4 regions of the Streptomyces sp. NBC_00690 genome follow, and region 1 is predicted to be linked to each of the others. Evidence: riboswitches for the same ligand, from Rfam matches in the RefSeq annotation. Region 1 holds a riboswitch; each other region holds the start of a gene.
The links. A riboswitch is a leader RNA that binds a small molecule or an ion and turns the genes downstream of it on or off. The one in region 1 is predicted to bind cyclic di-AMP.

Region 1 (7,070 bases):
TGCGGCCCGCGGGCAGGTCAGGTAGTACAGCGTCGGGAAGGGGGTGCCGTCGGGCAGCCGGGGTGCGGTCTCGACGACGTCGGGTTGGCCGCAGGGGCAGCGGTGCGCGATGGCGCGCAGTCCGCGCGGCGGCCGGCCGAGCTGCTCCTTGAACGCTGCGATGTCCGCGTCGGTGGGCTCGGTCGGGTCGGTGTGGGGAGGAGGGGTTTCCATGCCTGCCTTGGCTCTAACGGTTCTACGGTCTAACGGTTCTACGAGTCCTACGGGCTCAGGGTGGAGATCGCGGCCACGGACCCGTCCGGGCCGCCGGGACGTACCAGGTTCGCAGATGCGCGCGTCAGCCGCGGTCCGCGGAGTCGACGCCGTCCCAGACATTGGAGTACCAGGGCCGGTCGGCTGCGTCGTCCCGGCCGCGTTCCTGCTCGGCGTTCTCGGGGTCGATCATCGTGTATCCCCGCTCCCCCGGCAGCACGTAGTGCAGGTGCTCCCGGGCGAGACGCCGGATGTACGCATCGTCTTGGAGGCGTGCCTTCTCGTCCCGCAGTCGCTCGACGTGCTGCTCCGCCTCGGCCATGCGGTCGCGCTGATCGGACATGTCGCCGCGTTGGGACACGTACTGGCGCATGGGATAGGCCAGGGCGACGATCAGCGAGCACACCACGAGGGCGAGGAAGGCCGCCCTTCCGGTGAGCCGGGACCTGCGGGCCTGCCGCTTGGTCTGGGAGCGGTAGACGCGGGCGGCGGTCTGCTCGCCGAGCAGCCGCAGCCTGGTCGCGGTGGAGAACCGGTCGCGATTCTTCCCGGCCATGTCGTCCCGCCTCCCCTGCTCCGTGACCCGTGTCGTACGGCTGCCGTCCCGGACCCGTCCGTTGTGACGGGACCGTCCGTTCCGTACGACGGGTGCGTACGGAGGTGATTGCTGCCCGGGGCCGATGGGCCCGCCATGTGCCTACGTCCCCGGACACGGTACGGGACCGTGGCCGGGGACGTAGGGAGACTGGCGGGGCAGCGGCCGATCCGGCCGCTGCCCGCGACCGAGGACGCCTCAGCATGCCTCAGCCCGTGCGGCGGGGCTGAGGTCGCCGAGGGCACTCAGTCCTTGAAGCGGGGGAACGCGCTGCGTCCGGCGTACACCGCGGCGTCGTCGAGGATCTCCTCGATGCGCAGCAGCTGGTTGTACTTGGCGACGCGCTCGGAACGGGCCGGGGCGCCGGTCTTGATCTGGCCGCAGTTGGTGGCGACGGCCAGGTCGGCGATGGTCACGTCCTCGGTCTCACCGGAGCGGTGGGACATCATGCACTTGAAGCCGTTGCGCTGGGCGAGCTCCACGGCGTCCAGGGTCTCGGTCAGCGAACCGATCTGGTTCACCTTCACGAGGAGGGCGTTCGCGGCGGCCTCGTCGATGCCGCGGGACAGCCGCTCCGGGTTGGTGACGAACAGGTCGTCACCGACGATCTGCACCTTGGAGCCGAGCTTCTCGGTGAGGACCTTCCAGCCCGCCCAGTCGTCCTCATACAGCGGGTCCTCGATGGAGACCAGCGGGTAGGAGGCGACGAGCTCCTCGTAGTACTCGGTCATCTCGGCGGCCGAGCGGGGCTTGCCCTCGAACTCGTACTTGCCGTCCTTGTAGAACTCGGACGCGGCGACGTCGAGCGCGAGCCCGATGTCCTTGCCGGGCACGTAGCCGGCCTCCTTGATGGCCTCAAGGATGAGGTCAAGCGCGGCGCGGTTGGAGTCGAGGTTCGGCGCGAAACCGCCCTCGTCGCCCAGACCGGTGGACAGGCCCTTCTGCTTCAGGACCTTCTTGAGCGTGTGGTAGACCTCGGTGCCCCAGCGCAGCGCCTCCGAGAAGGACTCCGCACCGATCGGGGCGATCATGAACTCCTGAATGTCCACGTTGGAGTCGGCGTGCGAGCCGCCGTTCAGGATGTTCATCATCGGAACGGGCAGCAGGTGCGCGTTCGGGCCGCCCAGGTAGCGGAAGAGCGGCAGGTCGGACGCCTCGGACGCGGCGTGGGCCACGGCCAGGGACACGCCGAGGATGGCGTTGGCGCCGAGCGAGGACTTGTCGGGGGTGGCGTCGAGGTCGAACATCGCCTGGTCGATCAGGCGCTGCTCGGTGGCGTCGTACCCGACCAGCTCGGGGCCGATCTGCTCGATGACGGCGAGGACGGCCTTTTCGACGCCCTTGCCCAGGTAGCGGTTCTGGTCGCCGTCGCGAAGCTCAAGAGCCTCGAACGCGCCGGTGGAGGCGCCGGACGGAACGGCAGCACGACCCGTGCTGCCGTCGTCGAGGCCAACCTCGACCTCGACGGTGGGGTTGCCTCGGGAGTCCAGGATTTCCCGGGCTACGACGACGTCGATGGACGGCACGAGCATCTCCTTCTGGGATGTGACGCGTGGGGTGCAGGGTCTCTTTGGCCTTGCGGCATGAGCCTAACCGCCGTGCGGGTGCCGTTCGTCGGATGCCCGCCCCCTGGGACGAAAAAGGGGCCTGATAGGCAGGGCTACCGTCGGGTAGCGCGGCGGGCTGCGGACGGGCGGACCGGGTGGAGCACGACCACCGTCCACACGGTCGTGCGCAGGGCTCGGGGGAACTGCTCGGCCTGTATGAACTGCTCGGCCTGGAATCCCGTATGAGCGGCCCGCCCGCCCCGGCATGGGTGGGGACGGCATGGCTGGAGATATGGAGAACCCCGGGCCGGCGCACTTGGGGGGGAAGTGCACCGACCCGGGGTGGTTCGGGCCCCGGGGGAAGGGCCGAAGGGCGGCTCGACCGAGGGCGCAGGGTGTGGGGGCGATCGGCCAGGAGAAGGCGGCCGGCCGGTCCTACGACACCCGGCGAACTGCCGGGGTGGGCGGCGGGTCCGGTGCCGATCCCGGGGGGAGATGGATCGGCGCGGAACCCGGGCCCTCGTGCTCGGGGGCTCCACCGAAGTGGTCCGAGCACAAGGTGCGGGTGGCCCGAGGGGGCTTCGGTCGGTCCGAGCGACCTCGTGGGGGCTCGGTCGACGATCGGCCCGACCGGGAAGTCAGCTCAGGGCGCACCCGTTCCCGTTGGGGCTCAGCCCAGGTGGAGCTGCTGGCCCACGTAGATGACGTCGGCGTCGCTGATGACGTCCTTGTTGAGCTCGTAGAGCTTCTCCCAGCCGCCTTCGACCTGCTCGGCGTCCGCGATCTTGCTCAGGGTGTCGCCGGCCTTGACCTGGTACTCGCCGTCACCCTTCTGGAAGCCCTTGGCCTTGGCGGGGGCCTCGGCGCGCTCGGAGCGGGTGGTGGGGACCTCGCCGCGCTGCGGCTGGGCCTGCTCCTGCTTCGGCTCGGCCTTGGGCGCCTGCTTCTTGGGCTCGGCCTTGGGCTGCGGGGCCTCGGCCGCGCCGCCACCGTACGCAGCGTTGGACAGGCCGACGCCACAGGACGGCCATGCGCCCTTGCCCTGGCCGTCGAGGACCTTCTCGGCGATCTCGATCTGCTGGGACTTGGACGCCTGGTCGGCGGTGGAGGCGTACTTCGTGCCGCCGAACGCCGCCCAGGTGGAGGCGGAGAACTGGAGGCCGCCGTAGTAGCCGTTGCCGGTGTTGATGGACCAGTTGCCGCCGGACTCGCACTGGGCGACCTTGTCCCACTCGGAAGCGGTGGCGGCGCTGGCGGACGTGGCGCCCATCAGCGGGGCGGCCACGGCGACACCGGTGACACCGGCGAGCGCCATGAGTCGGCTGGCCTTGCTGGGGCGGCGGTGCTTCGCCTTGCTCGAAAACAGCATGGAGTCTTCTCCTCACCGACGCCTACGAGGTGAGCTGTCGGGTTCGGGCCTAGTGAGTTGCCCGGCCGTGCGTCCTTGCGCACGGCTTCACCCCTAGCCGGTTCCCACCGTCGTCTCCAACGGCCTTCACCGGCACTTACCTTGGGTCCCCCGCTCCTGCCTTCGGCGCTCTACGCGACGAGTTCTCCCCCCGACCGACGGCAGGATTCGGCGTGACGGTCGACGGTGCCCGCGGTGGCGAGCGGTTCAGACCGTAGGCATGACTCTCCCCGATGTTCAAAGTCGAACATCGGGGAGAAATCGCCCATCTCGCCAAGGATGCGGTTTACATTTCCGCAGGTCAGGCGCGGAACTCAGGATTCCGGCAGGCCGGGTGAGCGAACTACGGCAAAGAGACGCTTGTCTCACTTCGTCAAAATGGGACAAACGATAGCTAACAGCCGCTACTTTGCGGCGAGGTCGAGGCTCTGACCAGGGTGGATGAGATCGGGTTCGTCGCCGACCGTCTCCTTGTTGGCCTCGTAGAGCGCGGGCCAGCCACCGGGCAACTCGTTCTTCTCGGCGATGACCCAGAGGTTGTCGCCGGCCTGCACGGTGTACGAGCCGGGAGAGGCACTGGCCGTGCCGGGCTGCTCGGGGGTCGTGGCGCCCACGTCCGTGGTGCCGAGGTCCGAGCGGGCGTCCTCGCCCCGGGAGGGATGGGCGCTGCCGGTCTCCCGCGGCGTCCCGGCGTCGCCGACCGGCTCGGTCGGCGACGCCGAGCCCGTCGATTCGGCGGTGGCGGAAGCGGCGGGCTTGGACTCCGTCGACGCCTCGCCACGGTGCTTGCCCGTGGCGTCGGCCGGCTGCTTCGGGCTGGACTGCGGCGACGCCTTCCCGGAACTGCTCGGGGTGCCCTTCGCCGGGGCCGGGGTCTTCGCCGGAGCCTTGGCGGGAGTGGTGCCGGTCGAAGCGGACGGCTTCGGGATCTCCGTGGGCTCCGCCGAGGGCTTCGGCTCCCCTGCGGGCTTCGCCGGAGCGGTGGCCGCCTCGGTGGGGTCGAGGGCCACCTCGACCCCGGCGAGGGTCGCGCACGCCCTCCAGGGCCGAATGCCCTCGGAGTCGACGACCTTCTCCGCGATGGCCTTCTGCTGCGCGGGGGTGGCGAGGTCCGCACGGGAGGCGTACTGCGTCCCGCCGAACGCCTTCCAGGTCTCCTGTGACATCTGGAGACCGCCATAGAAGCCGTTGCCGGTGTCCGCGCTCCACAGGCCCCCGGTCTCACACTCCGCGACCTTGTCCCACGCGGTGGCTTCGACTGCCGACGCCGAAGTTGCGCCGAGGAGCGGGATCGCGATGGCGGATCCCGTCACCCCGGCGGCGACGACGAGTGCAGGAGCCTGACGGGGTCGGCGATGTCGACCATTCCCGGAGAGCATGCGGTTGCCTTTCGCGAGACTGCTGAGGACGCGCAGAACGTAGCCGCACTCGAACGTCTGTCACAAGTCGATGCAGCTGAGATTACGTCAATGTCACGTTTTTGACGGCCCGTCAGATGTTTCGGGATGTGAACTGAACGGGAAGGGTTCGCAGCCCACGCATGATGAGACCCCCACGCCAGCGCAAATCTGACGAATCCACGGCGAGTTGCAGATCGGGCAGCCTGCGCAGCAGTGTGGCGATCGCGGTTTGGGCCTCAAGTCGAGCGAGCGGCGCACCGAGGCAGTAGTGGATGCCGTGGCCGTATCCGAGGTGCTGATTGTCACGTCGAGAAAGATCGAGGACGTTCGGCTCCGCGAACCGCTCCGGGTCCCGATCAGCCGCTGCAAGCACCACCAACACGGGGTCGCCCGCGCCAATCCGCTTGCCACCGAGCTCAAGTGACTCGGTGGCGAATCGCCAGGTGGCGAGCTCCACGGGTCCGTCGTATCGGAGGAGCTCCTCAACTCCGGTTTCCAACAGTCCGGTTTCGCCCGCGGCAAGGGAGGTCTGGAGGCGCTCGCGTTGCTCGGGGTGGCGCAGTAGGGCGTAGACGCCGTTGCCGATGAGGTTGACCGTCGTCTCGAACCCGGCGAACAGCAGAATGAAGGCCATCGCGGCGGCTTCGTTCTCGGAGAGGTGCTCGCCGTGGTCACTGGCCCGGATGAGGCCCGAGATCAGATCGTCGCCCGGATCTTCGCGCTTGCGATGGATCAGCTCGGCCAGATAGGTCCGCATCTTCTTGACCGATCGGGCGACCCCGCCGCGCGGCCCGCCGCCGTGCCGGATCATCATGCCGGCCCAGTCGCGGAAGTCGTCCTGGTCCTCGGCAGGGACCCCGAGCAGATCGCAGATCGCATAGATCGGCAGCGGGAAGGCGAAGTCGTGAATGAGGTCTGCCTCCCCTTTCTCCGCGAAGGAGTCGATCAGGCGGTCCGTCAGCTCCTGGACGCGGGGGGCGAAGGCCGCGACCCGGCGTGGAGTGAACGCCTTGGCCACCAGCCGGCGCAGTCGGGTGTGGTCCGGCGGGTCGATGTTGAGCAGATGGGTCATCAGCTCGGCCTTGCGCTCGCCGGGGATGCCCGTCTTCCCCTTTGCATGTGCGGGCTCGTCGTGGTGGGCGGGGTTCTTGGAGAGTCGGGTGTCCGCCAGTGCCTGCCTGGCATCGCCGTAGCGGGTCACCAACCATGCCTCCACCCCGCTGGGCAGCCGGGTCCGATGAACGGGCGCGTGTTCGCGCAGCCAGGCGTAGGCGGGGTAGGGGTCGGTGGCGAACTCCCAGGTGAACAGCTCGGGCGCGGTGGGAGTGTCCGGGGTGGTGTCGATGTCATCGATGGCGTCGGTGTCGTCGTCGTTGCCATGGTGGGGCGAGCCCGAAACCGGACAACCCGGACGTGAGGTCAAAGCCCTCGCCGCCTGGTCGGGAAAAGTGTCCGGATCTGAGCCATCGCGGGCGGTGCCCGAGGGGCGATCGGAGCGATCGGAGGCATCGGAAGAGCGGGCGGCGGGATGGGGCGGCGGGCCGGGCGCGGGGGTGTCACTCACCCCTCGACGTTATCCGCCCCACCCGACCGAACTGAGCACGGACCGCACTGGTACGGCCGACACCCCCGCACCCGCGCCACTGCTCGGTACGGCCGTCCCCCGCGCTGTCGCTCTGTACTACTTGCTGCTCGGCACTTCCGCCGCTGCTGCTGTCCTGCGCCCGCGCCACTGCTCTGTCTTTGCTGTGCGGTCCGCTATGCGGTCTGCTCCGCCTCACGGATCGCGTCCCGATAGACACGGGCAGCCGCGCGCAGGGCGGACTCGGGGTCGACACCCGCAGCCTCCGCCTCGACGGTCAGGGCGA
Region 2 (7,070 bases), 3.6 Mb from region 1:
ATATGAGTTCCTCCATGCGGTACGAGGGCGGGGCCTGATGATCGGAATCGAGTTCGGACGTCCGCAATCCCTGGCACTGCGCAGCCGCTGGACCGTGTTGCAAGCGGCCCGCAAAGGTCTGTTCGCCCAGATGGTGGCGGTGCCCCTGCTGGAGCGGCACCGGGTCCTGACACAGGTCTCCGGGGACCGGATGGAAGTGATCAAATTGATTCCGCCGCTGACGATCGGCGAACGCGAGGTGGATCGGTTCCTGGCCGGTTTCACCGCGGTCATGGAGGACGCACACGCCGGCGGCGGCTTGATGTGGGACTTCGGCAGGACGCTGGTCAAGCAGGCCGTGGCCAACCGCTGAGCTGGTATTTTGCCTCTGAGGCACGAAACTTGCCTCAGAGGTACTTTCCTGGCGCAATGGACCCATGCAGAGTCCTCCCGGGGGCCACCCCCCGGACCTTCGAACCCGGGTCGGGGAGCCGCCGGCCGAGCTGCCGGACGTGGCGCCGCAACTGCGCGACCTGCGTCGCAGACGGGGGCTCACCCTCGAAGCGGCTGCCCAGCGCGCAGGACTGTCGCCCGCGCACCTGTCCCGCCTGGAGACCGGCCGCCGTCAACCCTCGCTGCCGATGCTGCTCTCCCTGGCCCGCATCTACGGTACGACCATCGCCGAGCTGCTCGGCGAACTCGCACCCGAGCGCGACCCGGTCATCAGGGCCGGCGTTCGCGAGCCCGCCGTGGCCGACGGCTGGACCTATCACCAGGTGGGGACCCCCGGGCGGGCCATGCAACCGCTGCGACTGGTGGTCCCCTACGGCGCCCAGGGGGAACTGGTGCGGGTCCACCCGGGCGAGGAATGGCTGTACGTCCTGGACGGGCGACTTCGACTCAGCCTCGGGGAAGCCGTCCACGAACTGGGACCGGGAGACAGCGCACACTACGACTCGCTCACTCCCCACCGGATCGCAGCGGCCACCCGTGAAGGCGCGGAGATGCTGTTCGTCCACACCCTGCTCCAGAGTCCCGACCTCTATCCGCACGTCTGATCCAGCCGAGCGCCCGCCCGGAGCGATCCCCAGCACGCGGGACGAGCCCAACAAGACCGGAAGTCGAGAGGACCGCCATGTCAGAGAACCCCACCGCACCTGAGAACACCGTCGCACCCGAGAGCACCTCGGTGACCGACAACGCCGCAGCGGTCAGGAAGGGCAAGGAGAACGGACGGTTCCCCCGTGGCATCTGGGTGCGCCTCTTTGCCTATCTGATCGCCGGCCATGTGTTCGCCGGCTTCCTCTATCTCCTCTTCGAGATGGGCGCCAAGTAGCGACCGGTCATCGAGGCGGACGCCTGCACGGGGCGGCAGTGACCGCCGCGGGCGTCAAGCCGGTCATGGCCCGCGCCCACGGCTGTCAGGTCCGCCCGCCCGCCCTCGGAATCAGACCTCGTCGAGCAGTCGGTCGCGCAACTGCTCCCGTGTCCGGGGAGTGATCCCCAGCCCCTCGGTGAGGTACCGCTCCGTTCCGCCCCACGTCCGGTCGATGGTCTCGAACGCGGTGTGGAGGTACTCCCTGCGCGCGTCGAAGAGCGGGCTGAGCAGTTCCATCACCTCGGGCGACATCCCGGCCGGTGAGGCATCACTGCGGTGCACCCGGTACCGCCGGTGCGGATCGTTGGACTTGAGGTAGTCCGCCTCGATCGCGTCCCGCTCCACGCCGACCGCCAGCAGTGACACGGCTATGGAGAGCCCTGCGCGGTCCTTGCCCGCAGCGCAGTGCATCAGGGCGGGGACACTGTCCTCGGCGAGGGAGTGCAGGACCCTGCTGTGCTCGCCGGTGCGTTCCGTGATGATCATCCGATAGGAGTCGGACATCCGTGCCGCGGCCTGGCCGTCCCCCAGGATGGACCGCAACTGCTCGATGTCTCCGTCGCGCACCATCTGCCAGAACTCCGCGCCGTCCGCAGGGTCACTGAGCGGGAGATTGAGGTTGCGCACGCCCTGGAGGGGAATGTCCGGGCCTTCGAGCAGCATGTCCGCCTCATTGCGGAAGTCGAAGATCGTGTGTAGCCCCAGCGAGGACAGGAACGCCGCATCGCTTCCGGTCGCATGGGCCAGATGACCGCTGCGGAACAGCCGCCCATGTCGCACCCGACGTCCGTCCAGAGCCGGCAGGCCGCCGACGTCCCGGAAGTTTCGTACTCCGGTCAGTTCCGGCTCGATGGACGGGACCTGCGGCGGCAGCTGCTGCGTCACAGAGGCTCCTGAGGGTCACTGCCGTCGGCGCGGCTCGCCGACATTGGCGTGTTCTCGACGATACGACATCCGCTCATCGGGTGATCATTTTGTGTGATCTCTCTTGGGCCGATTGTTCCACCCATTACCCGCGATGGAGGCACGAGCTGCTTCTGTCCGAATTGGGTACTTCGGTGGTTGGATGTCCTGCCTGTCGAGTGGCTGAGGGCCCGCTCGTGAGCGGGATCATAGTGGTGACCCTCAGTTGCGGCGTACCACAGAGGATTTCCGACGGGGCGGCGGGAGTTGTCGCATCGCCTTCCACGGAGTGTTACGGGAAATTCCCCCCGTCGTGACCTTAGTCATTGATCAGAAAAGGGCCCGGCTTGTTTGCCAGAAGAGGGCTCGATTACGGTCACGGAACTCCGGACGGATCGCCTAATCCTGCCGCCGCCCGGAATTCATCCACATCCACGCGTGGCAGGAGCGGGGGACCCAGGTAGTACGCCGATCCGGATTTCCGGACGGCTTGGGGTGAAGTCGCGCAGAAGCGCGGCCGGGCATCTCCAGCTCGAACCCGACAGCTCACCTCGTAGGCGCCGGAGAGGAAATGCGCCATGCCCGCAAAGGGTAAGCACCGCCGTACCAGGACCAGCACCATCACCCGGGGAATCGTTGCCGCCGGCACCGGTGGCGCAGCCATCGCCCTTCCCTTGATGGGCGCCACGAACGCCTTCGCCGCCGAGCAGACCGCACCCGTCGCGGCCCCCGTGGTCGCCTCGGCCGCCACCACCGCACCTGCGACGGCGCCCGCCGAGCGGGTGGCCACCCAGGTCACCTACCGGGTCGTCGCGGGCGACTACCTGTCCAAGATCGCGCAGGAGCACCGGGTCGACGGTGGCTGGCAGCAGCTCTACGCCGACAACCGTGCCGCGGTCGGCGAGAACCCCTCGCTGATCCACCCCGGCCTCAAGCTCACCATCGGTGGCGCGTCCGCCGCCGAGTCCAAGACATCGGAGTCCAAGACGTCCGAGTCGAAGACGGCTGAGAGCAAGCCCGCCGCGCCGGCGAAGCCCAAGGCCGCCGCCGAGCCGAAGCAGGAGCGCCCGGCCAAGGTCGAGCCGAAGCAGGAGCGTCCCGCCAAGGTCGAGACCGAGGTCAAGAAGGACGATGAGGCTCCGGCCGCCCAGTCGTCCGCCGCCCAGACCTCCACCGCCGCCGAGTCCGCCAGCGAGGCCACCGGCTCCGGCTGGGCCAGCCCGCTCTCCGCGGTCGGCGTCAGCACCTCCTACAAGGTCTCGGGCGCCATGTGGTCCAGCGGCTACCACACCGGCATCGACTTCGCTGCCCCCACCGGCACCACCGTGCGCTCGGTCGGCCCCGGCACCGTCGTCTCCGCAGGCTGGAGCGGCGCCTACGGCAACGAGGTCGTCATCCAGCACACCGACGGCAAGTACTCCCAGTACGCCCACCTGTCCTCCCTCTCGGTCTCCTCGGGGCAGAGTGTGAGCGGTGGGCAGCAGATCGGTGCGGTCGGTTCCACCGGTAACTCCAGTGGTCCGCACCTCCACTTCGAGATCCGCACCAGCCCCGGCTACGGCTCCGACGTCGACCCGGTGTCGTACCTGCGTCAGCACGGCGTCTCGCTCTGACCGAGTCGCCCTGACCCGGTGCCGGAGGTCGTCCGCGATCCACGGCCACCAGCACGAGGAAGTCCCCGTTTCGCAGCCGTGAAACGGGGCTTTCGTGTATTCCCAGGGGTGCGCCCTTTTCCTGGTGGCATAGATCACCCGGCGTCAACCCCTCCTTACGGTCGCGTAGGTCACATCGCGGAGGACAAGATGAGTGGTCGTGGCAGGCGATTCGGGAACAGGGAGCATGAATACATTCGCGTCGTACGCGGCGATCGGCGACAGCTTCACAGAAGGGGTCGGGGACCCCGCACCTGACGGAACCTTCATCGGCTGGGCGGATCGATTTGCCGCGCTTCTCGGTGACGGAATGCCGCAACACACCTTCCGTTACGCGAACCTCGCCGTGCGCGGCAGACTCCTCGACCAGATCGTCGCCGAACAGGTGCCCCGCGCGAAGGAGCTCGCCCCGGACCTGGTGACGTTCTGTGCCGGAGGGAACGACATCATCCGGCCGGGCAGCGACCCGGACGATGTCGCCGAGCGACTGGAACGGGCGGTCGCCGACCTCGCCAACGCGGTGGGCACCGTCATGGTGACCACCGGTTTCGACACCCGGGGGATGCCGGTACTGCGCCATCTGCGGGGCAAGGTGGCCACGTACACCGCGCACGTCCGGGCGATCGCCGACCGGCACGGCTGTCCGGTACTCGACCTGTGGTCCTTGAAGTCAGTCCAGGACCGTCGTGCCTGGGACACCGACCGGCTGCATCTGTCGCCCGACGGACACGCCAGGGTCGCGGTGCGCGCCGCGCAAGTGCTGGGGCTCGACGTCACCAACGATCCCGACCAGCCCTGGCCCCCGCTACCGCGGCGCGGCACGTTGGAGGTGCGGCGGGACGACATCTACTGGGCGCGCGAGCATCTGGCGCCCTGGATCGGCCGCAGGCTCCGCGGCGAGAGCTCGGGCGATCACATCGAGGCCAAGCGCCCCGACCTGCTGCCCCTGTAGCCCGCTCTCGCCCCCACCGCCCGGTCTCCGACCGCGCAACGGTCGTCCACCTTTCCCCTACGGTCCCGACCGCGGAGCGGTCCTGCACCGATCCGCTACGGTCACATCGTCTGTCCAGCAGGCGGCCCGGCATCGGCATCCCGCGAACGCAGGATCGCCCGGCTCGAAGGCCGTCGCCCCGGGGCGGGCGAGGCCGGGATCCGCTCCAACACCCCACCGGCGAAGACGTCGTACAGCGGCAGCGACTCCAAGTGGACATACCCGATGTGGCAGTCGCACACCGCGAGTGGACACGGACGCGGGCGCAGCGCCTCGCGGTAGGAGCCGTCGTAGAGGTTGCCCAACTCCGCCGGGACGAAGTGGCAGCGCCGTACCGTGCCGTCGCCGTCGACGGACACGACGGACTCCCCGGTCCGGCACGGCAGCCCGGCCGACCGGTGCGCACGGCGGCTGTAGGCGAAGAGGGGGTCGAGTTCCGTCCACTTCGCTGCTTCGGCGTCCGTGTACGCGTGTCCCTCCGCCGCGTTGACCCAGAGGTAGATGTGATCGGGCAGGGCTGCGCGCAGTTCTCGCGCATGGTCGAGGTGCTCCGGTACGCCGACGATGCCCACGCTGAATCGGACGCCGAGCCGAGTCAGGTCCTCGCACTTGCCGAGGAATCGCTCGTAGGGGGTCTGTCCCGGGTGGTAGGTGCACCACAGCGCGAGGGTGGTGAGGTCCGCTTCCGCGAGCCAATCGGTGCGGCAGCTGAGATTGGTCTGGATCGCCACCCTGCTCACCTGGGGCAGCCGGGAGAGTTCGACGAGGGCGCGCCGGTACCAAGAGCGCACCAGACCCTCGCCCCAGGGTGTGAACAGGACCGACAGTCGATCGTCGCCCTGTTGGGACACCCAGGTGGTGAATCGTTCCAGCGCAGCCCGGTCCGTGCGCAGTTGCTGGGGGGTGTCGCGGCGCTTGGCGAACGGACAGTAGGGGCAGTCGTAGTCACAGGAGGCCAGCGGACCCCGGTAGAGCAGGGTCAGATCCATGGGATCGCTCATTTGGATTCGTACTCCGCCATGGCCGTGCGAACCGTGGGGGAGAAGAGCTCCGGCCCCAGCGCGTCCGAGTGCGCCAGCCCTTCCGTGCTGAGCTTCAACCGCCCGGGCGTTCCGCTCTCCAACCAACCGAGTGCGGCGAAGCGGCCCAACTCGGCGGCGAAGTCATCGACGGGATTGCACCGGAATCGCTCCCGGTAGTCGGCCGCGTCCATGCCCTCTGCCTGGAGCAGTGATTGCAAGAGATGGCGACGACGTGCCTCCGTCCCGTCGATGCGGTAGCCGAACTCGGCATGGGCGAAGTCCTCGGTCCGCGTGTAGTCGTCGATGATGGAACGCACTTCACCGGGCCGCACCGCGTAGTCGAAGGAGTAGTGCAACTCGGAGGTGTACGAACGGGCTCCGCAACCGAGTCCGATCATTCCGTCGGTCTGGCACGCGTAGTCGTCCGCCCCCTGAGCGGGTGCGTCCGGACGGCGGAACATACGCATCGACACCTGCTCGTAGCCCTGGTCGCGAAGATGGTCGCGGCCCTGGCGGTACAACCGGAGCCGTTGCTCGTCCCACGCGGCTTCGCCGCTCGGGTGCCCCGGTGGGTGTGAGTCGATCGTCTGCCCCGTGCCGGTGGGGCCGCGCCGGTCGAGACCGGTCATGGGCCGGACGTACAGCGGATAGAGGTAGAGCTCCTCCGGTCGCCAGGCGAGCGCCGCATCCAGTGAGCGACGCCAACTGTCCTCCGTCTGACCGTCGATGCCGTAGATCAGATCGATGTTCAGCACGGGGATGCGCGCGTCCCGGATGCGGCCGAGTGCGGCCTCGACCTCTGCCCGGCGTTGTGGACGGACGGCCGCCTTCGCCTCCGTGTCGCTGAAGCTCTGGACGCCGATGCTGAGCCGCGTTGTGCCGCGCTCCGCGAGTACGGCGAGCCGATCCGCGGTGGCTGTGGCGGGGGATGCCTCCACAGACAGGGGTATCGCGGTCAGTTCGGCCCCCATGCGCTTCTCGGCGATGTCGCAGAGCCGCTCCAACTCTCCCGCGGTGAGGAAGGTGGGTGTGCCACCGCCGAACGCTGCCGCAGCGAACCGCACGGGCGCGCTGTCGCCCAAGGCATCGCGCACCGTGGTCGCCTGGCGGTCGAGCGCATCGAGGTAACGGGTGGTGAGCTCGTC
Region 3 (7,070 bases), 2.8 Mb from region 1:
TGCCGGTGTAGCCGTGGTCAGCTTCGCAGTTGGGGTCGCCGCAGGCGGCGGGCTCCAGGTCGAGTCGGGCGACCGCGCCCCAGCCGATGGTCAGGACGACCTCGCGCGGCAGGGTGCCTGGGGTGTAGGACTCGGGGTTCGCCACCACCCGGCTGACCACGACCGAGGAGATCCGATCGAGTTTCACGGACTCGGTCGAGGTCGTGGCGTAGGGCGTGGGGGAACTGGAGTCGGCCGTCTGTTCATCGGTGTGGCTCACGATGAAGCGATGGCTCGTCAGGACGAGGACGGTGACATGACGCCGTACTTCGTTGGCGTCGAAGGTGGTCTCCTGGTGCACCAGGTACGAACCGATCTGCTCGCCGCCGACGGCGGCTTCCACCGCCTCGGCCACGAGAGCCGGGTAGTAGCCGCTGCGCTCGATCGCCGCGCGCAGCCCCTGGGTCGTCGTACCGGTCTTCGCCATGCGGTCCATCCTACGGGGCCAGTGGGGGGTCAAGCGTTCAGTCCGCTCAGTAGCTCGGGAGTCGACGTGGGCCCAGGTCAGTGAAGGCGGCGGGCGGTGCGAGTCGCACGGATGCACCGAGCACGGAGAGGCCATGCTGAGCCACAACGACGGGTTCAAGACTGATTCCGACTACTTCCGGGTGATCGTCGACCAAACGTGATACGCGCAACAGCAGCTGTTCCAGGGCCGCGGTGTCCACCGGCGCCGAGCCGCGCCAACCGAAGAGGAGCGGAGCAGTCCGGATTGCTCTGATCAGCTCGGCGGCATCGCGGTCGGTGACGGGGACCAATCGGTGCGAGGTGTCGCCGAGCAGCTCGGAAGCAGCACCGGCGAGCCCGAACGAGAGCACGGCGCCCACGGCGGGATCGATGACCGCACGAACGACCGTGTCCACGCCCCGGGGGGCCATCGCCTGGACGACGGGTTGCAGCTCGACGGGCTTTCCGAGCAGGGCGGTGAGCTCCCCGTACGCCTGCCGCAGCTGGGTCTCGTTCGCGAGGTCGAGACGCACACCACCGAGATCGGGGCGATGCCGCAGATGGGGGGCGGTGGTCTTCAGCGCCACCGGATACCCCAGCTCCTCGGCCGCGGCGACTGCTTCGTCGGGGCCGGGTGCGGCCAGCGCGCTCCGCACCTCGATCCCGTAGCGCGCGAGCAGCCGGTGGGCCTCGGCGGCCGGGAGCGTGGCCGCCTGGGCGTCCTCCACATCCCCGAGCAGGTCGTGGATCTGCGCGGCGGCACCGCTCTCGTCGATGTCGTCGTACGCCGGGACCTTCCCCGGCTCGGCCGCGTCCCGTCGCCAGCGGGCGTAGGAAACGGCTTGGGACAGGGCCCGGACGGCACGCTCGGCGGCCGGATAGGTGGGGATGCGGCGCCCGGGCTCGGGCGCGCCCGAGCCTTCGACCACGGTCTCGTGCTTCGTGGGGACCGGGGCACCCGTGGCAGGGACCTGTCCACCCGGGTGGGCCGTGCCAGCGGTCGGCGTGGAGCGCTCATCACTGGTCCCGGGCTGGTGGACGGTTTCCGGAGCACCGACCGTCCCACCGGACGCGCTCCGACGGCCGGTGGCGCGCGGCTGGAGCGCGGCCAGTGCCGAGGAGAGACCGCCGAGTTCCACATGGACCACGGCCACCGGCTTCGCTGGGGCGGAAGCCGCCGCCTCACTCAGGGCCGCGGCCAGGACCTCGGCGTCGCCTGCCCGAAGATCGCCGTCGTCCCCCACCCAGGGGATCGCCGTCACCACGACCGCGTCGCAGCCGTCGTCCGCGAGGGCCCGGGTGAGCGCCGCCCCGAAGTCGGCCGGGGTGGCGTCGGTGGTCAGGTCGAGCGGTGGCAGGGGGCGCAGTCCTTCGGTCAGGCAGGCGTCGTAGGTCAGCAGTCCAAGGGATTCCGAGTTGCCCAGGATCGCGATCCTGGGACCTGCGGGCAGCGGTTGGCCGGCCAGGAGAAGGCCGGCGTCGACGAGTTCGGTGACGGTGTCGACGCGGAGCACGCCCGCCTGGCGCAGCAGCGCGCCGACGGCCGCGTCGGGAATGCGGGTGACGGGGACGGCGTGACCGGGCGGCTCGCTGCCGCTGTGGCGAGCCCCCTTGACGACCACGACGGGTTTGACCGCCGCGGTGCGCCGGGCAAGCCGGGTGAACTTGCGCGGGTTGCCGATCGATTCGAGGTACAGCAGGACGACATCGGTCTCGGGGTCCTCGTACCAGTACTGGAGGAAGTCGTTCCCGGACACGTCCGCACGGTTGCCGGAGGAGATGAAGGTGGAGAGGCCGGCGCCGCGGCGGTGGAGCCCCGACAGCAGGGCCATGCCGATCGCGCCGGACTGGGTGAACAGACCGATGCGGCCCGGCGCCGGAGAGTGGGGCGCGAGCGAGGCGTTGAGACGGACGGCTTCTGCGGTGCTGATGATGCCGAAGGAGTTGGGCCCGATGATCCGCATGCCGTAGGAGCGGGCCTGTCGTACGAGATCGCGTTGGCGATCCCGTCCCTCCGGCCCGCTCTCGGCATATCCCGCGGAGACCACGATCAGCCCGCGCACCCCGTTCTCGCCGCAGTCGGCGACCACGTCCGGTACGTGTTCGGCGGGCACCGCGACGACGGCCAGATCGACGCCCTCGGTGGTCTCGGCGGCGATCTCCGCGACGGATCGGAAGGCCGGAACACCGTCGACGTCGCGCTGGTCGGGAGGGAAGGAACGGTTCACGGCATAGGTACGGCCGGTGTATCCGGAGCCGATGAGATTGCGCAGGACCGCCCGGCCCACCCCGCCGATCGACCGTCCGGTGCCGATCACGACGACCGAACCGGGTGCGAGCAGCCGCTGGACGGAGCGTGCCTCAGCCCGTTGTTCACGCGCCCGCTGCACGGCCAGGGACTCGGCGGTCGGTTCGAGGTCGAGGGTCAGATGGACGGACCCGTCCTCGAAGCTGCGCTTCTGGGTGTAGCCCGCATCCCGGAACACCTTGATCATCTTGGCGTTGGCGGGAAGCACCTCCGCCGCGAAACGGCGTACCCCCCGCTCCCGGGCCACCGCCGCGATGTGCTCCAGCAGGGCGGAGGCCACACCTCGACCCTGGTGGGCGTCCTGGACCAGGAACGCGACCTCCGCCTCATCCGCGGGAGCGCTGGCGGGCCGGCCCCGGGAGTCGATGCGGTCGTAGCGGACGGTGGCGATGAACTCGCCGCCGACGGTGACGGCGAGCCCCACCCGGTCCACGTAGTCGTGGTGGGTGAACCGGTGGACGTCCTTGGCGGAGAGCCGGGGGTAGGGCGCGAAGAAACGGTAGTACTTGGACTCGTCCGAGACCTGTTCGTAGAAGCTGACCAAACGGTCCGCGTCCTCGGTGGTGATGGGTCTGATGCGCGCTGTGGCGCCATCACGCAGCACCACATCCGCTTCCCAGTGATCGGGGTACGCGTGCTCGGGCGTGGTCTGCATGCCGAAAGCCTAAAGCGCGCCGACCGATCGTGAGGGCTACCCGGCACAGTCCGCGGGGGCGGACCGTCGGGGGTGCGCGACCGGGAGGCATCCGGCCCGGGGCGGGCGATGCCCCACCTGCGAAGAGCCGAAGGGCGGTGGCGGCGCGCACGTCGGGGCCCGGTCGTGGATTCGCCCAGCGAGGGGAGGCTCCCCGCAGTTGTGGAAGATCAACATTCAGGAGGCGCTGAGCAGTGCGAATGAACGGGATTTATCCCGCCCTGTGCCGCTGACCTGGGGGCACGCGCCACAGGTCGGGATGCCGGCTCCCGGAGGGACCAGCGTGAGAGACTGGTCTAGACAACCGTTGAATTCGAAGGGCAACACCATGGCTGAGCGCCGCGTCAACGTCGGCTGGGCCGAGGGCCTTCACGCCCGTCCCGCCTCCATCTTCGTCCGTGCCGCCACGGCCTCCGGCGTCCCCGTGACGATCGCCAAGGTCGATGACACCCCGGTCAATGCCGCCTCCATGCTCGCCGTCCTCGGGCTGGGCGCGCAGGGCGGCGAGGAGATCGTCCTCGCTTCCGACGCACCCGGCGCTGACGAAGCGCTCGACCGACTGGCGAAGCTGGTGGCCGAGGGCCTGGACGAGCTTCCCGAGACGGTCTGACCCGGCACTCGTCCGAACCCCCGGCGCTCGCGGGTCAGGCACCCCACCGGACCGACGCACTCCGCGGACGACCCTCCGCGGTACCGACCCCTTGGCGACACCGGCCCTCAGGGTCGGACGCAACAAAGCCGCGGCATCCCCGGATCGGGGAGGCCGCGGCTTTCTGTGCTTGTGGATGCCTTGAGACATCAGATCCAGCCGAGGGCTCAGGGCCCCGTGGGATTCCGTCGGTAGGCGCTGGCGCCTACCTCGCCCGCACTGACGACCGCTCGCCGGCCGCCAGCGCGGCCCGGTTCAGATCTTCACACCGTGGGCGCGCAGATACGCGAGCGGATTGACGTCCGACCCGTAGTCCGCGCTCGTCCGGGCCTCGAAGTGCAGATGCGCCCCCGTGGAATTGCCGGTGGAGCCGGCGCGGCCGAGTTGGTCACCCGGCATCACGCTCCGACCGACGGAGACACTCAGCGACGACAAGTGCCCGTACTGCGTGTACGAACCGTCGTTCATCTTGAGGACGACGTTGTAGCCGTACGCCCCGCCCCAGCCCGCTTCGACGACCGTGCCCGCGCCCACCGCCACCACCGGGGTCCCCGTGGAGGCGTGGAAGTCGATGCCGGAGTGGCTGCCGGATGACCACTGCGAGCCACCCGCACGGTAGTCCGTGGTGACGTGGGATCCGGCGATCGGCAGCCGGTAGGCGTTCAAGCGCTGGCGCTCGGCCTCACGGGCCGCACGCTCCTTGGCCTCGCGTATCTCGTTGGCGCGGGCCTCGGCCTTGCGCCGGGCCTCCGCAGCCGCCTCCATCCGGGCCAGTGCCTCGCGCTTTTGGATGACGGCCTGGTCGGCGACCTCGTCCGACAAGGACTGCGCGGACAGCATCTGGGCCGTCAGGGTGTGCTGGGTACGCGCCGTCTGAACGATGGTCGAGCCGGTCACGGCCGCATCCATCGTCACCGGGGTGGCACCCGCGGTGGTGCCTTCAGCGCTCTCGGTGCTATCGGGGCTATCGGGGGTGGCGACCGAGCCGGCATCGGCGGCAAAGCTGTCATCGGTGGCCAGGGCCGGACCTGCCAGGGTCCCGACGACTCCGGTGGTGGCGAGGGCCGCGGCGGAGGCGAATCCCGCACTCGTACGCGTCTTGCGGCCCGGGGCACGGTGTCTCCCGGTGGAACGGGCGAGCGCCATGTAGAGGCTGGTCCTTTCCTTCCTTCTCGCCTACCGGGTTAGCTGACGGGTTCGGAGCAGGAAGGTCTCCTACGAGTCCCTCCGCACGGTGGCGAAGGCACCCGATTCACCCCAAGGGACCTGGGTCCCCGGCTCCCCAGACTCGCGTCTGACGGGGACTCGGCGATGACTGTCCGTGCCGCGGATGCGGCGTACTGCCCGCGAACAGCCGCACTGACGCTAAGCGGACGGACCGCCAGGCGCCAAACAGACCGGCATTTTTGTTGCCCACGCCACAGTCGAGACGGTGGCCTTCCCCGTAAAACGGACAGGTTTCCTTCCTGTTCGGGTCGCTCGCACTCCCGGGACACGGCGGGGCCCCGGCGCCAGCTGGCTACCGGGGCCCTGCAGCAGACGGCAGGCCGTCCGACCGGAAGCGGTCAATCAGCCCGCCACCACGGTCACTTCTCCGATGCCGAGAGCCCGCACCGGCTCCTCGATCTGCGCGGCATCGCCCACCAGGACCGTGACCAGCCGGTCCTGGGGGAAGGCGTTGACCACGGCGGCGGTCGCCTCCACGGTGCCCGTCTGGGCGAGCCGCAGATACAACTGGGCCTGGTAGTCATCCGCGAGGTGCTGCTCCACCTGGTCGGCGAGCGTGCTCGCCACGGAAGCCGCGGTCTCGTACTTCAGCGGAGCCACCCCGACCAGGTTCTGGACGGCGACATCGCGCTCGGCGTCCGTCAGGCCCTCGGCAGCGAGGGTGCGCAGCACCTTCCACAGATCGTCGAGCGCCGGCCCGGTGTTGGGCGTGTCCACCGAGCCGCTGATGCCCAGCAGGGACGCACCCGTCCCGTCGGCGGTCGACCGCAGGACCTGCCCGAAGGCCCTGACGCCGTACGTGTAGCCCTTCTCCTCCCGCAGCACCCGGTCCAGGCGCGAGGTGAGGGTGCCGCCCAGGCAGTACGTACCGAGGACCTGCGCCGGCCACACCCGGTCGTGCCGGTCCGCGCCGACCCGGCCGATCAGCAGTTGCGTCTGCACGGCACCGGGCCGGTCCACGATGACGACCCGGCCGCGGTCATCGCCGGTGATCGCGGGGACGGGACGGGGCGCGCCGCTGTCGCCCGACCAGTCGCCGAGGGTTTCGGCGAGCACGGCGTCGACATCGACGTCGGTGAGGTCACCGACGACCACCGCGGTGGCGGTGGCGGGTCGCACGTGCGCATCGAAGAAGGCGCGCACGGCCGCGGAGTCGATCCGGGAGACCGTCTCCTCGGTGCCGAGCCGAGGACGCGAGATGCGCAGCGTGGCCGGGAAGAGCTGCTTGTACAGCTCCTTGGCCGCCCGTCGGCCCGGGTTGGCCGACTCGTGCGGGATCTCGTCCAGGCGGTTGCGTACCAGCCGCTCGATCTCGCTGTCGGCGAACGCAGGCGCGCGCAGGGCCTCCGCGAGCAGCCCCAGCGCCTTCAGCAACCGGGACACGGGCACTTCCAGGGAAACCCGGACCCCGGCGTGGTCCGCGTGGGCGTCCAGCGTGGCGCCGCAGCGCTCCAACTCGGCCGCGAACTCCTCGGCCGAACGCTTGTCGGTGCCCTCCGACAGGGCGCGCGCCATGATGGTGGCCACGCCGTCCAGGCCCTCGGGCTCGGCGTCCAGCGGTGCGACGAGGGAGATCTCCACGGCCACGACCTGCTGGCCGGGGCGGTGGCAGCGAAGCACGGTCAGACCGTTGGGCAGGGTCCCCCGGTCGGGAGCGGGGAAGGCCCAGGGCCTGGCCTCGCCCGGCTGGGGCTGCGGGTGGAACT
Region 4 (7,070 bases), 5.0 Mb from region 1:
ACCCGACTGGGCTGACGCCCACTGCGCGGAGCCCCGAAGGCGGGCATCGTTCCACCATGCACACAGGAGCCGGGAGTCAGCTCCTCACCGTGTCCGCGCGCTCCCGGACGGCCCGCGTCGGTCGCGCAGGGGAGATGAGTACGGTCGCCACCAACCCGAGCGCGATCAATCCGGCCGCGACATAGCTGCCGATGGCGATGCTCAAGGTCATCGCGGCATCGGCCGCGTCGGCGACCGGAACGGTCCCCGGATCTGCCGCAAGGGGCCCGATCGCCGCTCCCGCACTGTCGGTAACGGCCCGGGTGAACTCCTCGGCCTGCGCGGCAGGCACCTCGATGCGCGTGAGACCGGCCCTCAGATCGGCACTCAGTGTGGTGAAGAAGACCGTGGTGAGCACGGCGATGCCCAGGGCCGCCCCGAGTTCGCGGAAGGCGCTCTGCATGCCCGATGCCTGTCCGGCGCTGTGCTCGGGCACCTCGGCGAGCACAACATGGGTGACCTGGGCCGTGGCGAAGCCCACGCCGATGCCGTACAGGAAGAGGACCAGCGCGATGGACCACCAGGAGCTGTCCGTGGCGGCCATCAACCCGAGCCACACCAGAGCGACCACCTCCAACACCAGACCGATGCGCACCTGGTCTAGCGGCGAGACCTTGGTGGTCATACCGAAACTCGCCCCGCTCGCGACGAAGCTGCCCACCGCGAGGGGGACCAGGGCGAGCCCCGCTTGGAGCGCGCTGTACCCCAGGGTGAACTGGAGCCACAGCGGGAGCACCGCGATGATGCCGAACTCGCCGAGCCCGATGATCACGGTGACGACATTGCCGTTGCGGAACGAGGCGATCGAAAACAGTCGGACGTCCATCAGAGCGCCCGCCCCGTCACCCGCCCCGTCGCCCCGAGTGAGCGCCTTTTGCCTGCGGAAGAAGACCTGGAGCACCAGAACCGAGAGCCCCAGCGCCAGCAGCACGGGCGAGGGGCCGCCGGACCACGAGAACCCCCACACCTCCAGCGGTCGGATGGTGGTGATCCAGCCGTAGGTCCGCCCTTCGACGAGCCCAAAGGCCAACAGCCCGACTCCGAGTACGGACAGCACTCCACTCACCGCGTCCACCCGGCCACGGCTGCTCGGCGAGGGGGCGAGCCAGGCGAAGGCACCCGCCACGATCAGTGCCGAGAGGGGGACGTTGATGCCGAACGCCCACCTCCACGAGGCGTGCTCGGCGAGCCATCCGCCCAACAGCGGGCCGAGTGCGGCGGCGGCGCCGATGGTCGACCCCCAGACGGCGAATGCCTGCCCACGTTCCTTGCCCGTGAAGGTGGCGTTCAGCAGGGCCAAGGAGGTCGGCAGGATCATGGCCGCGCCGACCCCTTGGAGGAATCGGGCCAGGATCAGCCATTCACCGGTGGGCGCCAGCCCCGCCACCACGCTGGTGGCGCCGAACACCGCCACGCCTGCGATGAAGACGCGGCGCGCACCCAGGAGATCGGCGAAACGCCCCGCCAGCAGGAGCAGCGCCGCGAGGACGATCGCGTAGGACTCCTGGATCCACTGCACCTGGACCGAGCTGATGCCGATGTCCTCGATCATCGGCGGGACGATCACATTGACGATCGTGGTGTCGACCACGATGAGGGCCACACCGGCCGCGATGGCGATTAGACCGAGCCAACGCCGGGCGGGGGAAGAAGGAGCAACCACTAGATACCTCCACCGTAAAGTAACTTCGCGGTGAAGGTAATGTGATCGACGATAGGTTGTCAATGCGTCGTCATGGATCGTCGGCGCGAGGAAGTAGAGGAGGCGCCTCGATGGAGGAGTCGATGACGCCCGACGGTGTCGCGGCCCAACGGGAACGACTGGCGGAAGAGCTCCGCGCCTACGGCGCGAGCTTCACCGAACTCGGCCGACGCTTCGCCGTGACGTTGGGCGTGCACTCCACGGACGCCTTCGCCCTGCTGGAGATCGCCTCGGCCGAGGAGTCCGGCACACCACTGTCTCCCGCCCTGCTCAGCAGGCGCATTTCCCTGACATCGGGCGCCATGACCACCCTGCTGAACCGTCTGGAACGCGCGGGCTACATCTCGCGCTCCCGCGAGCACAGCGACCGCCGCATCGTCACTCTGCGCTCCAGCGCCCAGGCGAAGGAGCTCGCCCGGTCGTTCTTCGAGTCCGTGAACTCACGACAGGACGCCATCCTGGCCGAGCACCCGCCCGAGCTGCTCGACCGACTCCAAGGCATCCTCGCTCAACTGAGGGCCACCATGGACGCCGATCTTCGAACCGAGCACTCGGAGGGATAGCAGGCCGCGAGGGCTACCGACAGTTCAACGCCCACACCACCGGAGAATCGGTCCGCTCGGCCATCTGGGCACCCAGATCACCTGCCGGCACCGCCCGCCCGCACCTGCTCCCGCCCCGTCCGACAGATGGGGCGGGATTCCCCCCATGGGCCATCGGCCCTCACCCGCCCCGACAGGCGACTGCACGACACCTGCCGAGCGACGTCGACACTTCCCGACGGATCGAGTTTGGCCGCTGGCGTACCCCTCCCCCAGCCCCCGCCGCCACGACGCCGCACCCGCACGGCGCCACAAGGCTGCCCCATTAAGTCCGAATTGCCCATTTAGGGGTTTTCGCTACACAAAAAGAGGAAGCCCCGCAAAGGATCATCTCTATCAGGTAACGAGAAATTGCGTGACTTGGGTCACGCAGGGCAAAGAATTGATCTTTCCGAGCAACCCCACAACGCCTTCACAGAACGAAAGTTGAGCATCCGAGCGAAATCCCGAAAGGGAGAGCTCCGAGACAGGAAATGATCCAATAGCCATCCGAACGGAATTCGAGTCTTGTTCCATTCCCGTTCTCTCGTCTACGGTCATCCTCGAATCCGGACGGACCGCCGAATCCTGCCACCGTCCAACAAATCCCACTCACTCACGTATGGCAGGAGCGGGGGAACCAGGTAAGTCGCCGTCCAGCAATGGAACGGCTTGGGGTGAAGTCGCACAGTGTGCGACCGGGCATCTCCAGCCCGAATCCGACAGCTCACCTCGCAGGCGACGGAGAGGAAATTCGCCATGCCTGCATTCGGTAAGCACCGCCGCCCGCAGAACAGTTCAATCGCCAAGAGCCTCATGGTCCTTGGGGCAAGCGGGGCCCTGCTCGCCATCCCCGCCCTGGGAACGGCCACCGCCCACGCGGCCCAGCCGACCAGCACCAAGGCCGCCCCGGCAGTCATCGCCCAGCAGCAGGTCAGCAAGCAGGACACCGCCAAGACATACTCCGTGGTCACGGGTGACTCCCTCTCCCAGATCGCGGCGGACCACCAGCTGAGCGGCGGCTGGGAGAGCCTGTACGAGCAGAACCGCGAGGCCGTCGGCGACGATCCTTCGCTGATCCACCCCGGTCTCAAGCTCTCTCTTGGCAAGGCCGGCACCAAGGCCCCGGAAAGCACCGCCAAGACGGCCACGATCGCTGCCGAGCCCGTGGCGTACAGCGCCCCGGCCGCGGCTGTGACCTATGCCAACAACCTCGACGGCTGGATCAAGGAATCCCTTGCCGTCATGGCCGAGCACGGCATTCCGGGAACCTACGATGGAATTCACCGGAACATCATTCGCGAATCGTCGGGCAACCCCCTGGCGATCAACAACTGGGACTCCAACGCGATAGCCGGAACCCCTTCCAAGGGTCTCCTCCAGGTCATTGACCCGACGTTCCGCGCCTACCACGTTCCCGGAACTTCGACGAACAGCTATGACCCGGTCGCCAACATCACAGCCGCGTGCAACTACGCAGCTGACCGATACGGTTCGATCGACAATGTCTTCGGTGCCTACTAGGTCGCCCATTGAGGCTTCATCAGCTCATAGCATGTAATGCTCAGCTGAGGCCCTGGAACCCCGTCTTGCGACGGGGTTCCAGGGCCTCACTGCGTTTCCCGCGCCGACTCCCACGACCCGTATGAGCAGTCACCTGCCGGTACAGGCACCATGAGTTGGCCGCCGGGCAGTGAAGTCCGCAGTACTCACCATCGCGCACCGTGGTCAAGGAGCCAGCGATCCCGGTGCTCGTCACCGAGTTCCTTCGCCCGTGCCGTCGCCGCACGGGGCACCGGCTCCTGGGCCAGTTCCGCAAGTGTGCTGCGCATCTGCTCGGCGAATCTCCGTCCGGCTTCGGTGAGACATCCGCCCGCCAACAGCGTCTCGTTGGCCTCCTTGGCTGCGTCCCGCCACCGCGCGAACTCCACCACGGCCCGCCAGGCGGTAGCTCCGTCCTTCGACGCCCGGCGCTGCCGTCGCCAGAACTGGGCCACTCCCATGTGTGCGTACACACCGTGCAAGAGGCCGCCCGGGGGGCGGGGGTCCTCGCGCCAGGGCGCGTAGAAGAGTGCGCCGGATTCCCGTACGACGAGATCGACCAGGTGCGTGAGTGCGCTGAGCTTGTTGTGCTGGAGTTCGTGCACCAGCGCCAGGGCCAGATCGAGGGGCGAACGCGGGACCGAGAGAACCGAGCAACCGAACGCCTCGTCCGAACTGCTGGAGATATTGCGGTCGGTGGGTGCCCCGGTCGGCACGATCGCACGGTATGCAGATCGGGCCTCGACCGCCTGCCCCGGATGAACGGTGTGCAGGAGTTGCCACGCCTCTTCGAAGACACACCGCCACCGCTGCCACTGACACACGGTCAACCTCCCTGGATGCCCACCGCCGGGAAGAAGGTGCGGATCGAGGTCGTCCAGCAGGAGTGCCGGATCGTCGGCCGGAGCGAGAAGTTCACGCAGGGGCAGCCAGGGCATGTCGGCATCCTCGTGTGCGAGGGCGTGGTCGGACCGTTCCCTGGGGATCCGCACCGTCGTGGCGCCGCACTGAACCGTCGGCGAACCGGATGTGGTCGACACCAGGGCCGGTTCGCCGTCGGATGCCAGGGGGAATCGGGCACGCCCCAACGACGGCAGGAGCAGCCCCCCGCTGTGGACTGTCAACCGGACGGCGGCCGGCAGCCCGGTACGTACGGCTGCTACCGCCGCCACTGCGGTCAGGGCATCGACCGAGGGCGGTGGACCCGCCGTGGATCGATCGGTCGTCAGTTGGTTGAGGGCCCAGAGTTGGGCGGGCCCGACCGAGGGGTACGTCAACATCTCATGGACCACGGACGGGGCCCGGCGGTGCGCCGCACCCAGCAGTGACCATGCGTCGCGCGCCTGTGCGGCGAGCGCCCCGCCTCGCCGTTCGGCCTGTTCAACGACGGCCCGGGCGAGGATGACCCGCCGACTGTACTCAGCGTTGCGCAGCAGGGAGAGTGCCCGAGGGCCACCGTTCCCGGATGCGATCTCGTGGAACACATCGCCGTCGAGCCGGTGGTGGGGCGGGGCGGGCTCGTGCAGAGCGTGCGGAGTGTGCGGAGGGTATGAAGCATGTGGAGCATGCGGAGTGTGCGGAGTGTGCGGAGTGTGCGGAGTGTGCGGAGTGTGCGGAGTTTTCATAGGGGAGGCGTTCCGGTGGGTGCAGGGGCCGCGCGGAGTCGGTCGACATCCTGCGCCACCCGTCGCCGCACATGGTCGATGAGCGCGGTCAGATCAGGGCAGTAGACACTGGGATTGACGAAGCCGGTGCCGTCCGCTCGATAGCGGTGGGCGTAGTGTCCACCGCCGCAGACCCGTCGTAGCCGGCAGCTTTGGCAACCGGTCGCGAGTGCGGCGAGTCCTGAGCGCCTCGCCACCAGTGCGGATTGGTTCAGTGCCCGGTCGAAGGGGTCTTTCAGTACGTGCAGCGCGGTGGCGGCGGCGCCCGGATAGGTCGTGCGCAGGGTGTCGTCCTGGCTGATGGAGCCGTCGGTCTCGATGACGACGTAGCCCAAGGGCTCCAGACCGAGTCCCTCCACGACGGCGCGTCCACCGAGGAGCAGTGCGACGATCTGCTCCAGGATTCTCACCCGGGTCTCCTGGACCGGTGCGCCGTACCACTGTTCGAACACTTCGATCAGCCAGTCGGCATACGGGGTGTCGGCGCTGGCTGGATTCCGCCCCGGTGGCGGCGTGGACCAGTTGCCGTGCGGAAGCAGAAAATCCACCATGGGCGGGCGGTGGCGCAGGAGCGCGCGATAGGTGCGCACCGGGTCGTTGTCGAGGTCGATGGTGCACAAGAGCCCGCTGAACAGGGGGCGGTAGGGGCCTTCGGCGATCCGGTCCACCGCCGCGGCCACCTGGGCATGACTACCGCGGCCGTCGGCTCGTCGGCGATGGCGGTCGTGTGCGGTGCGGTCACCGTCCATGCTGATGCCGACCCTGACGTGGAGTTCGGCGAAGAGTTCGAGGTATTCCTCGTCGAGCCGGACCCCATTGGTCTGAATCGCATAGGTGAGCTGAACCGTCTCATCCACTTCGCGGCGAATCGCTCTCACGGCACTGCTGATGAATTCCTTTCCCGCCAGCAGCGGTTCACCGCCGTGCAGCACGATTCCCAAGGCGCCGAGTCCATGGGCACGGGCATGTTCGCCGATGCGCCGCGCTGTGGACTCCATCACCGCGGGTGACATCGTGCGCGGTTGTGTGCGCCAGACCTGATCGACGCTGCGGTACATATAACAATAGTCACAGGCGAGATCACATCTGCCATGGATTTTGATCACGAAATTGCGGAACGGAATCTCTTCCGGTCGGGCTGGATTCACGTACTGCACGGTGCGTGCACCTCTCGTGAAGGAGCTCTGGCCCGCCCAGTCCGACGGATGGCGTGGATTCAGTATTTTCAGCGGCTGATTGGCCCGTCAAGGTCAGGAATCGGCCGTCGTACAGGAATGCCCGCTTCCGTAGGGCGTCCGTCGGTTCTCCAGGAACCTGGCGCAGCGACCTGACTCAGCGTTACAATGTACGCGCGTGTTGCCCCCGCCTTGTGACCGGTTTCTATGAATCTCGCGAGAAGGGTGGTCGATCTCCCGATGACGGAGCCGGCCGAGGCACCGAATGATCTCGATTCCCCATTGGTCGATCTTTCTGGACTGCCATTTGAAAAGATCGCACAACTTCCCCAATCCGCGTTGGGTTTCACCCTGCGCAGACTCCATG

Region 2: it holds a riboswitch for cyclic di-AMP, as region 1 does, so the genes downstream of both, OID54_RS31525 (LysM peptidoglycan-binding domain-containing M23 family metallopeptidase) here and OID54_RS15840 (transglycosylase family protein) in region 1, are expected to answer to the same signal.
Region 3: it holds a riboswitch for cyclic di-AMP, as region 1 does, so the genes downstream of both, OID54_RS28340 (M23 family metallopeptidase) here and OID54_RS15840 (transglycosylase family protein) in region 1, are expected to answer to the same signal.
Region 4: it holds a riboswitch for cyclic di-AMP, as region 1 does, so the genes downstream of both, OID54_RS36540 (transglycosylase SLT domain-containing protein) here and OID54_RS15840 (transglycosylase family protein) in region 1, are expected to answer to the same signal.

The regions. Positions count from the first base shown of each region.
Region 1 is NZ_CP109009.1:3,613,013-3,620,082, forward strand. It holds gene OID54_RS15825 (DUF501 domain-containing protein) at 1-213, opposite strand, end outside; gene OID54_RS15830 (FtsB family cell division protein) at 338-808, opposite strand; gene eno (phosphopyruvate hydratase) at 1,093-2,379, opposite strand; gene OID54_RS15840 (transglycosylase family protein) at 3,065-3,763, opposite strand; cyclic di-AMP (ydaO/yuaA leader) riboswitch at 3,768-3,941, opposite strand; gene OID54_RS15845 (transglycosylase family protein) at 4,207-5,181, opposite strand; gene OID54_RS15850 (cytochrome P450 family protein) at 5,294-6,556, opposite strand; gene OID54_RS15855 (nucleoside triphosphate pyrophosphohydrolase) at 6,961-7,070, opposite strand, start outside.
Region 2 is NZ_CP109009.1:7,233,827-7,240,896, forward strand. It holds gene OID54_RS31505 (aspartate aminotransferase family protein) at 1-352, shown strand, start outside; gene OID54_RS31510 (XRE family transcriptional regulator) at 417-1,037, shown strand; gene OID54_RS31515 (DUF6126 family protein) at 1,115-1,315, shown strand; gene OID54_RS31520 (tyrosine-protein phosphatase) at 1,427-2,242, opposite strand; cyclic di-AMP (ydaO/yuaA leader) riboswitch at 2,663-2,835, shown strand; gene OID54_RS31525 (LysM peptidoglycan-binding domain-containing M23 family metallopeptidase) at 2,839-3,873, shown strand; gene OID54_RS31530 (SGNH/GDSL hydrolase family protein) at 4,100-4,864, shown strand; gene OID54_RS31535 (STM4011 family radical SAM protein) at 4,966-5,892, opposite strand; gene OID54_RS31540 (STM4012 family radical SAM protein) at 5,901-7,070, opposite strand, start outside.
Region 3 is NZ_CP109009.1:6,462,048-6,469,117, reverse strand. It holds gene OID54_RS28355 (DUF5998 family protein) at 1-466, opposite strand, end outside; gene OID54_RS28350 (bifunctional acetate--CoA ligase family protein/GNAT family N-acetyltransferase) at 513-3,449, opposite strand; gene OID54_RS28345 (HPr family phosphocarrier protein) at 3,817-4,098, shown strand; gene OID54_RS28340 (M23 family metallopeptidase) at 4,393-5,283, opposite strand; cyclic di-AMP (ydaO/yuaA leader) riboswitch at 5,296-5,458, opposite strand; gene OID54_RS28335 (M16 family metallopeptidase) at 5,707-7,070, opposite strand, start outside.
Region 4 is NZ_CP109009.1:8,602,937-8,610,006, reverse strand. It holds gene OID54_RS36555 (pyridoxamine 5'-phosphate oxidase family protein) at 1-15, shown strand, start outside; gene OID54_RS36550 (MFS transporter) at 77-1,702, opposite strand; gene OID54_RS36545 (MarR family winged helix-turn-helix transcriptional regulator) at 1,813-2,304, shown strand; cyclic di-AMP (ydaO/yuaA leader) riboswitch at 2,922-3,078, shown strand; gene OID54_RS36540 (transglycosylase SLT domain-containing protein) at 3,082-3,846, shown strand; gene OID54_RS36535 (HEXXH motif domain-containing protein) at 4,032-5,348, opposite strand; gene OID54_RS36530 (FxsB family cyclophane-forming radical SAM/SPASM peptide maturase) at 5,486-6,586, opposite strand; gene OID54_RS36525 (hypothetical protein) at 6,944-7,070, shown strand, end outside.